Regions from separate parts of the Chryseobacterium glaciei genome, predicted to be linked through region 1. Evidence: riboswitches for the same ligand, from Rfam matches in the RefSeq annotation. Region 1 holds a riboswitch; each other region holds the start of a gene.
What was found. A riboswitch is a leader RNA that binds a small molecule or an ion and turns the genes downstream of it on or off. The one in region 1 is predicted to bind S-adenosylmethionine.

Region 1 (4,338 bases):
TCAGAGCCATCAAAAGAGATGCACTTCTTGAAAATGTTGTGGTAAACACCGGAGTATCTGATTATACTGACGGATCAATCACTGAAAACACAAGAGTTTCTTATCCGATTTATCATATTAATAAAATTGTTTTGCCTTCAAAAGCAGGACATGCAAGCAAGATTGTTTACCTTTCTGCTGATGCGTTCGGAGTATTACCTCCGGTTTCTGTTTTGGATGAAAACCAAGCTCAATACCACTTCCTTTGCGGTTATACTTCAAAATTAGCCGGAACTGAAAGAGGAATTACTGAACCGGAACCATCTTTCTCTCCAGCATTTGGTGAAGCGTTCTTAACATTACACCCAACAATGTATTCTAAAACATTGATCGGTAAAATGAAAGAACACGGAGCAAAAGCATACTTAGTTAATACGGGTTGGAACGGTACTGGAAAGAGAATCTCTTTAAAAGATACAAGAGCGATTATTGATGCAATCATTGATGGATCTATCGAAAATGCTCCTAAAACTAGAATTCCAATAATGAATTTGGAGATTCCTACTGAATTACCAAACGTTTCTGAAGGTATTTTAGATCCAAGAAATACATACAACGAAGTTACTGAGTGGGAAGAAAAAGCAAAAGATCTTGCTGCAAAATATATCAAAAACTTTGATCAGTATTGTAATACAGAAGAAGGGAAAAAGCTTATCGCTTCCGGACCTCAATTACAACAACAGACAATAAACTAAAAATAGAAATCCTCATCAAACGATGAGGATTTTTTATATAATAACCACAGATTTTCTCAGATCAACAAAGATGTTTGCATTATAGAATCTGTGTAAATTTGTAAAAATCTGTGGTCAATAAAATTATTTAAGGTTCAAGCTCAAAACTGCCAATCTATATCCATCCATCCCAAAACCGGACAAAACTGCATCAGTATTGGCGGCCGTTACAGACTTCTGACGAAATTCTTCTCTTTTGTAAATATTACTAATGTGAACTTCCACTTTTTGCTTCTGAATATTCTTTAAACAATCAGCAATTGCATAAGAATAATGCGTAAAAGCTCCCGGATTAATCACCAACGCATCAAAATCATCTTCCTGAAGACGGTTTATAATTTCTCCTTCAATATTTGATTGATAATATTTCAGTTCATGAGAAGGAAATTCAGATTGTAAATTTTCCAAATAATCTTCCATAGAAACTGTTCCGTAAATTTCTGGTTCTCTTGTGCCTAACAAATTCAAATTAGGACCATTGACAATTAAAATTTTCATTCTATAAAATTAAAAACTTTTTTCAATTAAGACTTAAATTTTTAATTTTAAGTGAAAATACTCTTTTGCATTATTTTTAATGATATTTCTCATATTTAAAAATTTAACATTTTTTATAACTGTCTATTTTAGTGTTTTTTAGGCTTAAATTAACTTAATTTTCATAAAATTATAATTAAAAATTTTAAAGTCTACTTGTTTTGTAGACTATTTGTTTTTAGCTTTGCATTCATATTTCGATCGGCTTATAAAGAAAGATGGAGGGAACTGACCCTATGAAATCTTAACAACCTGCTCTTGGCAAGGTGTTACATTCAGCCTTTAAAGGAACAATAAGCATTTGGTTAATCGTATTTATCGATGCCCTTTGCTGACTTTTCTGCAAAGGGTAAATTTTTAATATTTGATAAATAAAATTGATTATGATTAGCAAAGGTTTAATTAATTCTAAAATTTGGATTCCACCTGTTGCTGTATTTTTCTTAGGAATTATCAGTGTACACGGTCAGGAAATAAAAAAAGATACACTTCGCGAGAAAGAAATAGATGAAGTGGTAGTTGTAGCTTACGGAAAAGCTAAAAAAACAAGTTATACAGGTTCGGTAGCAACAATTTCAAGTGAAAAGATTAATAACAGGCCTGTTACCAACATTACAAAAGCTTTGGAAGGACAAGTTCCTGGACTTCAGGCAGTAAGTTCTTCAGGACAGCCAGGTTCAACAGCTTCGATCAGAATTCGTGGAATTGGTTCGGTAAGTGCTTCAAGCAATCCGTTGTTTGTAGTTGACGGAATTCCTTTTGACGGAAATATCAATTCCATCAGTCCAAATGATATTGAGTCGATCAGTGTTTTGAAAGATGCAACGGCTAGTTCATTATACGGTTCAAGAGGAGCGAATGGAATTATCATTATCACGACAAAATCAGGTAAAAAAGGAGAGGCTCGAGTGAACTTTAATATCAGTCAGGGTTTTTCAAGCAGAGCAGTAAAAGATTATGAGCAGGTAAGCACCGATCAATATTACGAATTGTATTGGGAAGCATTGAGAAATGGTTATAAATCAAGTCAAGTCTCTTCTCAACAGGCTGCGCAGATGGCAACTGATAATTTGGTGAATGCTTTGGGAATTAATCCTTATGGAGCAGGTTACCCAAGCCCTGTAGGAACAGACGGGAAACTTTTAACAGGTGCAACCGCTTTATGGAATGACAACTGGAAAGATATTTTGCAAAGAACGGCTTCAAGAAATCAGGTTGACTTAGATTTCAGTGGAGGAAATGAAAAGAGTAATTATTTTTTCTCGTTGGGATATTTGGATGATAAAGGAATTGCGATAGAATCTGGGTTTAAAAAGTACAGCGCAAGATTAAAGATCAATTCTGAAGTAAAAAAATGGTTGAATGTCGGAGCGAATTTAGCCTACACGAACAGTCTTCAGGAAGCACCGCCTTCATCAGATTCAAGAACGGATAATGTGATCAATGCAGCGAGAGTGATCCCGTCTTTTTATCCTTATTATGAAAGAAATGCAGACGGAAGTTATAAATTGGATTCAAACGGAAATTACATTTATGATTTCGGGAAATACAGACCAACAAGTGCTTTGCAGAATGAAAATCCAGCCGCAACGTTGCCTTTAGATAAAAATGAAAACCGCGAAGACAACTTTTCGGGAAAAGGTTTTGCAGAATTTACTTTCTTGCCGGAACTGAAATTCAGAACAAGCTTTTCTGTTGATTTAGTGAATTATAATGGTCATTATTATACCAATCCATTATTAGGAGAAGGTGCAGAAATAGGAGGTTCGGTAACGAAAACCAATTCGAGAACGCTTTCTTACACGACAAGTAATATTTTAACTTATGATAAAAAATTCGGACAGCATCACATTAATATTTTGGGTGGACAGGAGTTTTATCATTATGAATATCAGACGATTTCAGGAAGCAGAAGTCAATTTTCACTTCCTTATTATTACGAACCGGACGCAGCAGCTTTGTTAGGAGGTTTCAGTGGAAGCAGTGATAAATTGGGATTATTGAGTTTCTTAGGAAAAGCAGAATATGATTATCAGAACAAATATTTCCTTTCCGGATCGGTAAGATCGGATGGATCTTCAAGATTCTCTCCTGAAAACAGATGGGGAACATTCTGGTCTGTCGGAGGTTCTTGGAAAGCATCCAATGAAACTTTTATTAAAGACTTAAATCTCTTCAACCAATTAACGCTTCGTGCAAGTTATGGTGGACAAGGAAATGACAAATTAAGTACGTATTATGCTTACCAAAGCTTGTATACTTTTTACAATAATTTAGGTGAAGGAGGAACTGTTGCAAGTAAATTGCCAACTCCCGATTTGAAATGGGAAACCAATCTTAACTTAAATGTTGGTTTGGAATTCGCAATTTTAAAAAACAGAATTAAAGGTAATGTAGAATATTTCCAACGCCAGAGTAAGGATCTTTTATTTGGAATGCCTTTGGCGCCGTCGCTTGGTTTTACGGATTATCAGGCGAATATTGGAGAGTTGAAAAACACTGGTTTTGAATTTTCATTATTCACAACACCCATTAAAACAAGCGATTTTGAATGGAATGTTGATCTTAATTTAAGCACCTTAAAAAATGAAATCACAAAACTTCCAAAAGGTTCAATCGTAAGTGGAACAAAACTGTTACAGGTTGGAGGATCAATCTACGATTTCTTCATTCCGGAATGGGTTGGGGTAGATCCTAACAACGGAAATCCACTTTGGAAAACGATTACAACCGATGTCAATGGAAATACCGTGGAAGGAACAACTTCCGAATATGCAAAAGCTACAAAAACATTGCAGGGATCATCACTTCCGAAAGTTATGGGAGGTTTGACGACAAGTTTGGCTTATAAAAACTTCGATTTCTCAACATTGGTGACTTTCAATATCGGAGGAAAAATTTTAGATACAGATTACACGATGTTAATGCATAACGGAAGTTCAGGAGGACGAGCTTGGAGCGCAGAAATGTTGAACAGATGGACACCCGAAAATACAAACACAGACGTTCCAATTTTAAGTACAACAAC
Region 2 (4,338 bases), 250 kb from region 1:
AAGTTGATAGGAAACCAAATCGGACCTCTCCAGTTACTGTTTCCTCCAAACATTCTGCTGTCGCTTTCTGCGGGAGTATAATACACCATATTTTCTCTTCCATGAACTGAAAATACAAAAGGATTTTCTTCATATACTTTAGACATCGCTCGGATTCCGTAAGAACTTAAAAACTCCTTTTCATCAAGCATTCTTGTCAATACTTTTGAGAGTCTGTTTTTACGCAGAATACTCATCAAATGCTTTCTTCCGTGTCCTTCCTCTTCCCAATGGGAAACTAATTTGGTTAGTTCAGGTTTATTTTTTAAAATCCATTCCATTCTTGTGGTGAAATTGGGCATTTTATCCAATAAATGATGATCAATAACCTCTACCGCAAATAATGGAATTAATCCAACAATACTTCTCAGACGTAAAGAAACACTTTCGCCGTTTCCTAATTGTAAAACATCATAGAAAAATCCGTCTTCTTCGTTCCACAATCCTTCTTTGCCGTCTCCCATATTTTCCATGGCTTCAGCGATGTAAAGATAATGTTCAAAGAATTTGATGGCCATATCTTCATAAACTTGATAATATTGAGCCAATTCCATCGCCATTCTCATCATGTTCAGAGCATACATTGCCATCCAACTTGTTCCGTCGGCTTGTTCGAGGTGTTGACCGTCTTTCAACTCCATATTTCGATCAAAAGCACCGATGTTATCAAGTCCTAAGAATCCTCCACCGAAAATATTATTCCCGCTTTTATCTTTTCTATTCACCCACCAGGTGAAATTAAGAAGCAGTTTTTGAAAAACTTTTTCTAAAAATAAAAGATCAGGTTTTCCATTTGTTTTCTCATCGATTTTAAAAACCCTGAAACACGACCATGCATGAACAGGCGGATTTACATCACTCAAATTCCATTCATATGCAGGAAGTTGCCCGTTTGGGTGCATATACCATTCTTTGGTTAATAAAAGAAGTTGGTTTTTGGCAAATTCAGCATCAATTATAGCAAAAGGAACACAGTGAAAAGCCAGATCCCAAGTTGCATACCAAGGATATTCCCACTTATCGGGCATGGAAATAATGTCTTTGTTGTGCATGTGATTCCACTCCGTGTTTCTTACATAATTGTTGAAATCTCTCGGAGCTTCAAAATTGGGATCACCTTTTAACCATTTTCCAACATTGTAATGATAAAACTGTTTGTTCCAAAGTAACCCTGCGAAGGCTTGTCTCTGCACATTTTTTTCATCTTCACTGTTTACATCATGTTGAATTTCATGATAATATTCATCAGCTTCTGAAATTCTTGCATTAAAAATTTCATCAAAATGATTAAATGGTTCATCAGTTTCATTCGGAGAAAGTCGGAAATCAAAAATTTTTGATTCTCCTGCTCCAATCATTTCATCAATTAAAAAAGAAGCTTTTGTTCCTCTTTTTTCTGGATTTACAGTATTACTTCCATAAATGATATGATCATTAATTCCGTCTTTAAAATAGGTATTTCCGGAATAAAGTGTTCCGTATAATTTGGGAGAATTTGTTTCATTTTCACAAAAAACGCTATTTGAATTATTCTTTCTCGAATAGAATTTTTTAATCGAAATACTGTCGTGGTTAATATCGATACAGCTTTCCGAGGAAGCATTCAATTGACCTTTGTAGATATTGTAACCCCATTTCCAGTTATTTCTGAACCAAACAGTCGGAGCAACCAATATCGGAGCCTCTTTTTGGCTTCTGTTGGCTACTGTTACCCTTACTAAAATATCATTGTGGTCAGCTTTACAGTATTCAATGAAAATATCGAAATACTCGTCATTATCAAAAATTCCAGTATCAAAAAGCTCGTATTCCGGTTCTTTTTTGCTTCGTCTTCCATTCTCGGCAATAATTTGGTTGTAAGGAAATTCGTTAATTGGATATTTGTACACCATCTTCATATAGCTATGAGTAGGCGTGTTATCTAAGTAATAAAAGAGTTCTTTGATGTCTTCGCCATGATTTCCCTGATGATTGCTCAACCCGAAAAATCGCTCTTTTACCATTTTATCTTTTTTGTTCCAGAAAGAAAGGGCAAAACATAAAAGCTGCTTCGGATCAGAGATTCCGGCGATGCCTTCTTCGGCCCATCTGTAAGCATAACTTTCGGCTTTATCATGACTTGTAGATCCCCACGCGTTACCGTCCGGACTGTAGTCTTCACGCACATTTCCCCATTGTCGGTTGCTTACATAAGGCCCCCAGTTTTTCCAGTCTTTATCTTGTAGTCTTTGTTTTTCAACACTCATATTTCATCACTTTTCATTACGAAGGTAAGTTTTTTGAAAAATAATTCCAACATTTTGAATCTGAATAAAACGTAACATATCCCTGAAGCTCTTTTGCTTAAAGGCTTTTCGAGATTAAATTAAATTTTTATAAATTTTTAAAATAAATGTTTTATCTTTGCAGCATTCGATCATTCACATATTGAAAATGTTATCAAGAAAGGTTGAGGGATAGACCCTATGAAACCTTAGCAACCCTTCGTGCAAGCGAAGAAGGTGCTACGTTCTACCAAATATAATTTTGGACAGATAACTTACTGAAGTTCTTTCAGCCATTTCTAGTGGCATTTTCAAATTGTATTATCAAAAAGTATAATAGAATTGAAAACAGAACTAAACTATATTAATCTTTCGTATCAGACAAATTCCAAAAAGGAATATAATATCCCGTTGAGCTACCAGCTTTTCGGGAAAGACCTGTTTTCAGCACCTATCATTTTAGTTAATCATGCCTTAACCGGAAATTCAGATGTTTCCGGAGAAAAAGGGTGGTGGAAAAAGCTGATTGGTGAAAATCAGGTTATTGATACAAATAAATACACAGTTCTGTGTTTCAACATTCCCGGAAACGGCTATGATCATTTTTTAATTGATGAATATGAAGATTTCACGCCTTCAGATATTGCGAATATCTTTTTAAAAGGCCTTGAAAAGCTTAATATAAAAAACTTGTACGCCATTATTGGAGGTTCTCTTGGAGGTGGAATCGGCTGGGAAATGTTGGTGAAAAACCCACAGCTTGCCGAAATTTTCATTCCTATTGCCTGCGATTACAAAACTCATGATTGGCTTCATGCACAATGCTTGGTTCAGAAATTTTTATTAAATGGAAATGATAAACCACTGCAAAAAGCCAGAATTCATGCGATGTTGTGTTATAGAACACCTCAATCTTTAAACGATAGATTTCAAAACAAATACAATCAGGAAAAACACCTTTTAGAATCGGAAGATTGGCTTTTTTATCACGGAAATTCATTAAACGAAAGGTTTAGTTTAAAATCTTATAAGCTAATGAATCATTTATTAATGAACATTAACGCAGAAGAAACTCAACTGGAAAAAATCGAGGCGCGAATGCACATGATCTCCGTTGATACAGACTTATTCTTTCCTGCTTCTGAAATCCGAATGTGCTTTGAAAAGCTTAAAGAAAAAAAGGAAAATGTTTTCTATCACGAGATCAAATCAATTCATGGGCACGACGCCTTCTTAATGGAATACGAACAATTAAATAACATCATTAAAAATATTTTATAGACGATGAAAAATGCTAACGAAATAAAATTTTTAAAAAACAGATCAATCATCAAATTTGAAGGGGAAGATTTCTTAGGTGAAATCGGGATTGACGGAAGAATTTTTAAAGCGCTTACTTTAGCGAGAATAAGTGTTGGAGTAATTTCTCAACAGGCAATTGAAAACGGATTATCAATTTTGGTTCAGGAAGCTGATTCCGAAAAAGCGGTAAATTGTCTGATTGACGAATTTGAAGCAGAAAGAAAATCGGGAAAAGTTTCTCAGATTTACAGTATAAATAATGTTTCTGTAATAGGTTTTGTTGCAGAAGATTTAAATAAAGTGTTGGCTGAATTAGCTAGAAACAACGTTTTTCCATTGCTTTTAAATCAAGTAGGAAGCGAAAAGCGTATCAATATTGTGGTAACTTCTTCACAAGACGAAAAAGCAAAAAATATCATCGAATCTGAAACGTCTAAAAAACCAAAAACGGTTCATTTAGCAATTATCGGACACGGAAACGTTGGAAAGACTTTGATAGAACAGGTTTTACAGTCATCGGAAGAAATCAGAAGACGTAAAAAAATCGATCTTAAAGTGGTAGCAGTTGCCAATTCAAGAAAAATTGCGTTCAATAAAACAGGGTTTGATAGCAACTGGAGCGATGAGGTTTTAGCTGCAGAAAGTCCATCTGATGTCCAGGAATTAATCAAGTTCTCAAAAGAAAATCAATTGGAAAACCTGATTGTTGTTGATAACACCGCTAGTAAAGATT
Region 3 (4,338 bases), 580 kb from region 1:
TAATATCATAACCAATACTTACATCCGTAACAATTTTAGGAGCAAATTCCTGAACACCACCGAAAGGATAACCGTCTCTGATGACCTTACCAAAATACGTATTTCGCACTAAGAAATTGAATTTACCAATCCCGTAATTCAAACCTAATGTTGCTTTTGCTTTGGGAGAAAGAGTTTCAATAATATTAATTTGATCCGGCCCGAAAAATTCGTTTTGAGGTGTTCCTAAATTTTGAGGAAAATGGAAATCTGTGATTTTAGTTTCGGTGTAATTTCCAGCTAAATTGATGTTTAAATTCCCACCTGCTAATTTCCAGTCGTAGGAAACAACCAAATCAACCCCTTTCGTTTCCGTATCAATCGCATTGGCGAAGAATCTACCGCTTTCTGCAATATTATTTTCGCCGACCAATTCAGGATCTGATAATCTTTCGTCTGTGATGTTGCTGGTGATAACAATTCTGTCTTTTACTCCGATCCAATACCCGTCCAACGTGATGAAAAGTCCTTTGGCTGGTTTTAAAGTAAATCCAAGACTTGCGTTGACAGAAGTTTCCTGCTTTAATTTATCAAAACCAAGAACCTCAGCCGCTTTACTGTCTGTTGTGAATATTCCTTTTCTTACAATTCCGATTCCGGAAGTGGAAATATCAGCATACGAGTTATTAAAATATTGCTGTTGCAAAGAAGGTGCTCTGAAACCTGTCCCCACCGCTCCGCGAATCGCGTAATTTTTTATGAATTCATATCTCACCGCCAATTTTCCATTCAAAGTATTCCCGAAGTCGGAATAATTTTCAAATCTTGCAGCCGCATCGATATTTAATTTTTTATCTAAATCATAAGAAACATCTGCATAAACCGCAGTAGAATGTCTTGATTTTTTCAATGCATTATCTGGCGAAAATCCCATAAAAGACTGTGAGCCACCATTTCCAACAACTGTAGATCCGGGCGTTGCAATATTTCCATTGATATCATATCTCGCATAAGATGCTTCATCTCCGGCCTTGATTTGATATTGCTCAAATCTGAATTCTCCCCCGAAAGCAACATTGAAATTATTTAAGTTTTTAGAAACATCAAGATTAACGGTATTTTGAAGAAAACTGTGCGCTCCCGCATAAAAACTTGTCGGAGATTTCGCACCTAAAGAAGCATTATTAGTGTTATTAACATTATAATTGAATGTATTGCTCCCGAAAGTATTGCTTAGATCAAAAAACCAGTTGTTTACATTGTATTTCGTTCCGACAGCGTAAGAAAGATCGTACACCTGTGATTTTAAATTAGCCTGAAAACCGTTTGGATAAATTGAAGAAACAATATTCGAAGTTTCGCTAGGAAGTCTTCTAAAGCCAAAACCTTGCCCCTCTTTTAAACTAAACCCTCCAAAAGTATAGAGCTTAAAATTATCATTAAATGGATATTCTGCATTGAAAAATAACTGAGCTTGTTTTATTTGAGCATCACCAATTTGAAAGTTGAAATCATCGCGGGTTAAGCCTCTTTGACTAATCATCGCATCATCTGCCTGTTCTGCAATAGCAGGATTTGGAGCGAATTCATATGCAAAGTTATCTCCAAAAATATCTAATTTATGATTCTGCGTTCTAGTCGTTTTTCCTCTTTGACTTAATTGTAATGATAAGTTGATGTAACTTTTATCTTTTCCTAAAGAAGTTCCGTAATTGACTGCTCCCTGATAGGTTTCGCCGTCATTTCTTCCTGATAATCCGTAATTTAAACTTGCCGAAGCACCGATGTCTTTTTTAAGAATGATATTAATAACGCCTGCAATGGCATCAGAACCATATTGTGCTGCTGCTCCGTCTCTTAAAACCTCAATTCTGTCGATCGCAATTACTGGAATTGTGCTTAAATCTGTACCAACAGAGCCGTTTCCGACTGTATTTTGATAATTAACTAATGATGTTGTATGTCTTCTTTTTCCATTCACTAAAACCAAAACCTGATCGGGTCCCATTCCTCTTAAGGTCATCGGATCAATATGCTCTGTTCCATCAGAAGCAGACTGTCTCACCGCATTAAAAGAGGGAATTACATAGTTTAAAAGATCCTGAACCGTTGTTTGAGGGGCAGATTTTTGTATTTTTTCAATATTGATAACATCTACCGGAACAGGTGTTTCCAGTTTTGTTCTTTTAGCGTTTCGGTTTCCGACGATAATGACGTCTTCGATTTGTTTTTCTTTTTCAAGTTCCTGAGCCGATACGAAAACCGCTCCAAGCAATAATACAGATATGCTTAGTTTCTTCATCTTTTGTTTTTTGCAAAATTAATAATAAACCCTGACGGACAAAAATCCGCCAACAAAGATTGTCAAGAAATGGAATGAATATTTAGAATATTGCTTCACTTATCTACCCTCAATCGGGTTGGAATTAGCACCTTTACACGCTGGAATTGTGTCGGTTGCTAAGGTTTCACAGGGCCAAATCCCTCCACCTTTCTTGATAAATCTACTGCAAAGGTAGATTAATAATTTAAAACTGCAAAAATTTGTGAATGGTGAACTGTTAAAATGTGAATGGTGAATGTAAATTTTACAGCAAATAAAAAGAGAGATAATTTTCATTACCTCTCTTTGTTTAAAATATATTTATTTAATAATCATTTTCTGTATAGCAACTCCGGTTTTAGATTTTAAATGCACCAGATAGGTTCCGGTAGGATAATTAGCTTTTAATTCATAAGTTCCGGACTCATTTTTAAGCTTAATGGAATCCATTTTTTTACCACTCATGTCATAAATTATAATTTCACCGTTTTTAGCTTTATGATAAATTAATTTCGCCAAGCCGTTTTTAACAGGATTGTCTGCAATTTGAAGTGATAATTTATTTTCTGCGTTAGCATCAATTATAGATAAAGTTCCCGTATAATTTTCGAAAATTCTAAATTCTCCCGGTTGTAGATTAATGGGAGCTGTTGTAGAAGAAACTATTGATACTATTGTTATCCAGTAAATTTTTCCACTGTCCTGTGTACGGGAAGTAAGGCACAACATCTTTTTCAGAAGTATCATAATTGGCTATAACTACAACATTCTGAACAGTACTCGCCGTGTTATTGTACACGTAAATTCTTGTAATTAATCCATTCGGATCATTGAAAGGATTTGGTGTAATTGTATAACTTATCTGTCCAAAAATAAGGACTGTCATAAACAACAATACACTTGAATAAAATTTCTTCATAAAAGTTTGTTTTTTTCAACTAGTACGATATGAAAGTAAATTGTTTTTTGAGAAATTTTTGCTTTTAACTATAAAAATTCAAACTTTAGCTATTCGAAGCTCATCAATTTATAAAATAAAACCCGATGTGTATTTTTATCATACACAACGGGTTTCTGCAATTTAATAATGAACTAATATGTAAAACAAAAGGCCTCAAAAAAGCCTTTTGTTCATCAATCAAATATCTATGGACTTTAGTTTTTGCTGATTTTTTTAGAGAAAGTCTGTCCGTTCTTTAATTTCAATTCTACAATGTAAATTCCTTTTGGAAGTCCTTGCATATCGATCTGGTCATTAGAGAATCTTACATTAATTTTCTGCCCAACAATATTCATTACATTTACATTTTCAATCGCTGAATCTGCTTTAATGTAAAGAATTCCGTTGGTTGGGTTGGGATAAATTCCTAGTGTATTAAGTTTAATATCTGAAGTACTTAAACCTGTAAAATCTTTAACACACCTTACAGAAGCACCCTGACCTCTTGGAGCCCCAGAAGAAGCGTTTGCAATTGTAGTTCCTACGTAAAGATATTTTCCGCCAGTGTTTGCTACATCTGAACTCCAGAAATAACCTCTTTGTCCTACATAGGTAAATCCACCATCTGTACTGCCTCTATAACCACCTGCCGGCAATTTTAATTTACTGTTAAAAGCTGAAGTCGGATTGCTGATCGATGCTGCATTTATAGCCGATGTCCAATCTGCCTGAGAAGGCATTTTCCAACCCTGTCCGATTGCTTTACAAGGATCTGCTCCGATTGCTGGATTTACTGCTGAAGCGTTATTCGCTGTCCATTGGTCGCTTGAAGCGTTTCCACCCCACCATGAGCTTGCACTAGAACCAATAATAAATGAATTAACACCTGCCAATGCACTTGGATTATTCGTTGAAGGAGCATTAATAATTGATGAATTTCTTGCCTGATGGCCGTCATCCCATCTTCCCCATTGGAAAAGGTCTCCATAAGAATCTGCATCTGCCTGAGCAGTTGCCACCTGGGCGCTTCCTAAGTTTTGCTGAAGCCAAATTTTTCCGTCTGATCCTCTTACTGTTGTATATGTAACAGGCTGTC

Region 2: linked by a shared signal. The riboswitch ahead of A0O34_RS22580 (alpha/beta fold hydrolase) and the one ahead of A0O34_RS07585 (SusC/RagA family TonB-linked outer membrane protein) in region 1 are both predicted to bind S-adenosylmethionine.
Region 3: linked by a shared signal. The riboswitch ahead of A0O34_RS10245 (TonB-dependent receptor plug domain-containing protein) and the one ahead of A0O34_RS07585 (SusC/RagA family TonB-linked outer membrane protein) in region 1 are both predicted to bind S-adenosylmethionine.

Annotation. Positions count from the first base shown of each region.
Region 1 covers NZ_CP015199.1:1,699,916-1,704,253, reverse strand. The annotation lists gene pckA (phosphoenolpyruvate carboxykinase (ATP)) at 1-734, shown strand, start outside; gene A0O34_RS07590 (type II 3-dehydroquinate dehydratase) at 858-1,271, opposite strand; SAM riboswitch class I at 1,514-1,610, shown strand; gene A0O34_RS07585 (SusC/RagA family TonB-linked outer membrane protein) at 1,694-4,338, shown strand, end outside.
Region 2 covers NZ_CP015199.1:1,453,585-1,457,922, reverse strand. The annotation lists gene A0O34_RS06460 (MGH1-like glycoside hydrolase domain-containing protein) at 1-2,285, opposite strand, end outside; SAM riboswitch class I at 2,473-2,580, shown strand; gene A0O34_RS22580 (alpha/beta fold hydrolase) at 2,646-3,584, shown strand; gene A0O34_RS22575 (ACT domain-containing protein) at 3,588-4,338, shown strand, end outside.
Region 3 covers NZ_CP015199.1:2,281,404-2,285,741, reverse strand. The annotation lists gene A0O34_RS10245 (TonB-dependent receptor plug domain-containing protein) at 1-2,281, opposite strand, end outside; SAM riboswitch class I at 2,378-2,484, opposite strand; gene A0O34_RS10240 (T9SS type A sorting domain-containing protein) at 2,624-3,031, opposite strand; gene A0O34_RS22605 (hypothetical protein) at 2,940-3,221, opposite strand; gene A0O34_RS10235 (T9SS type A sorting domain-containing protein) at 3,458-4,338, opposite strand, start outside.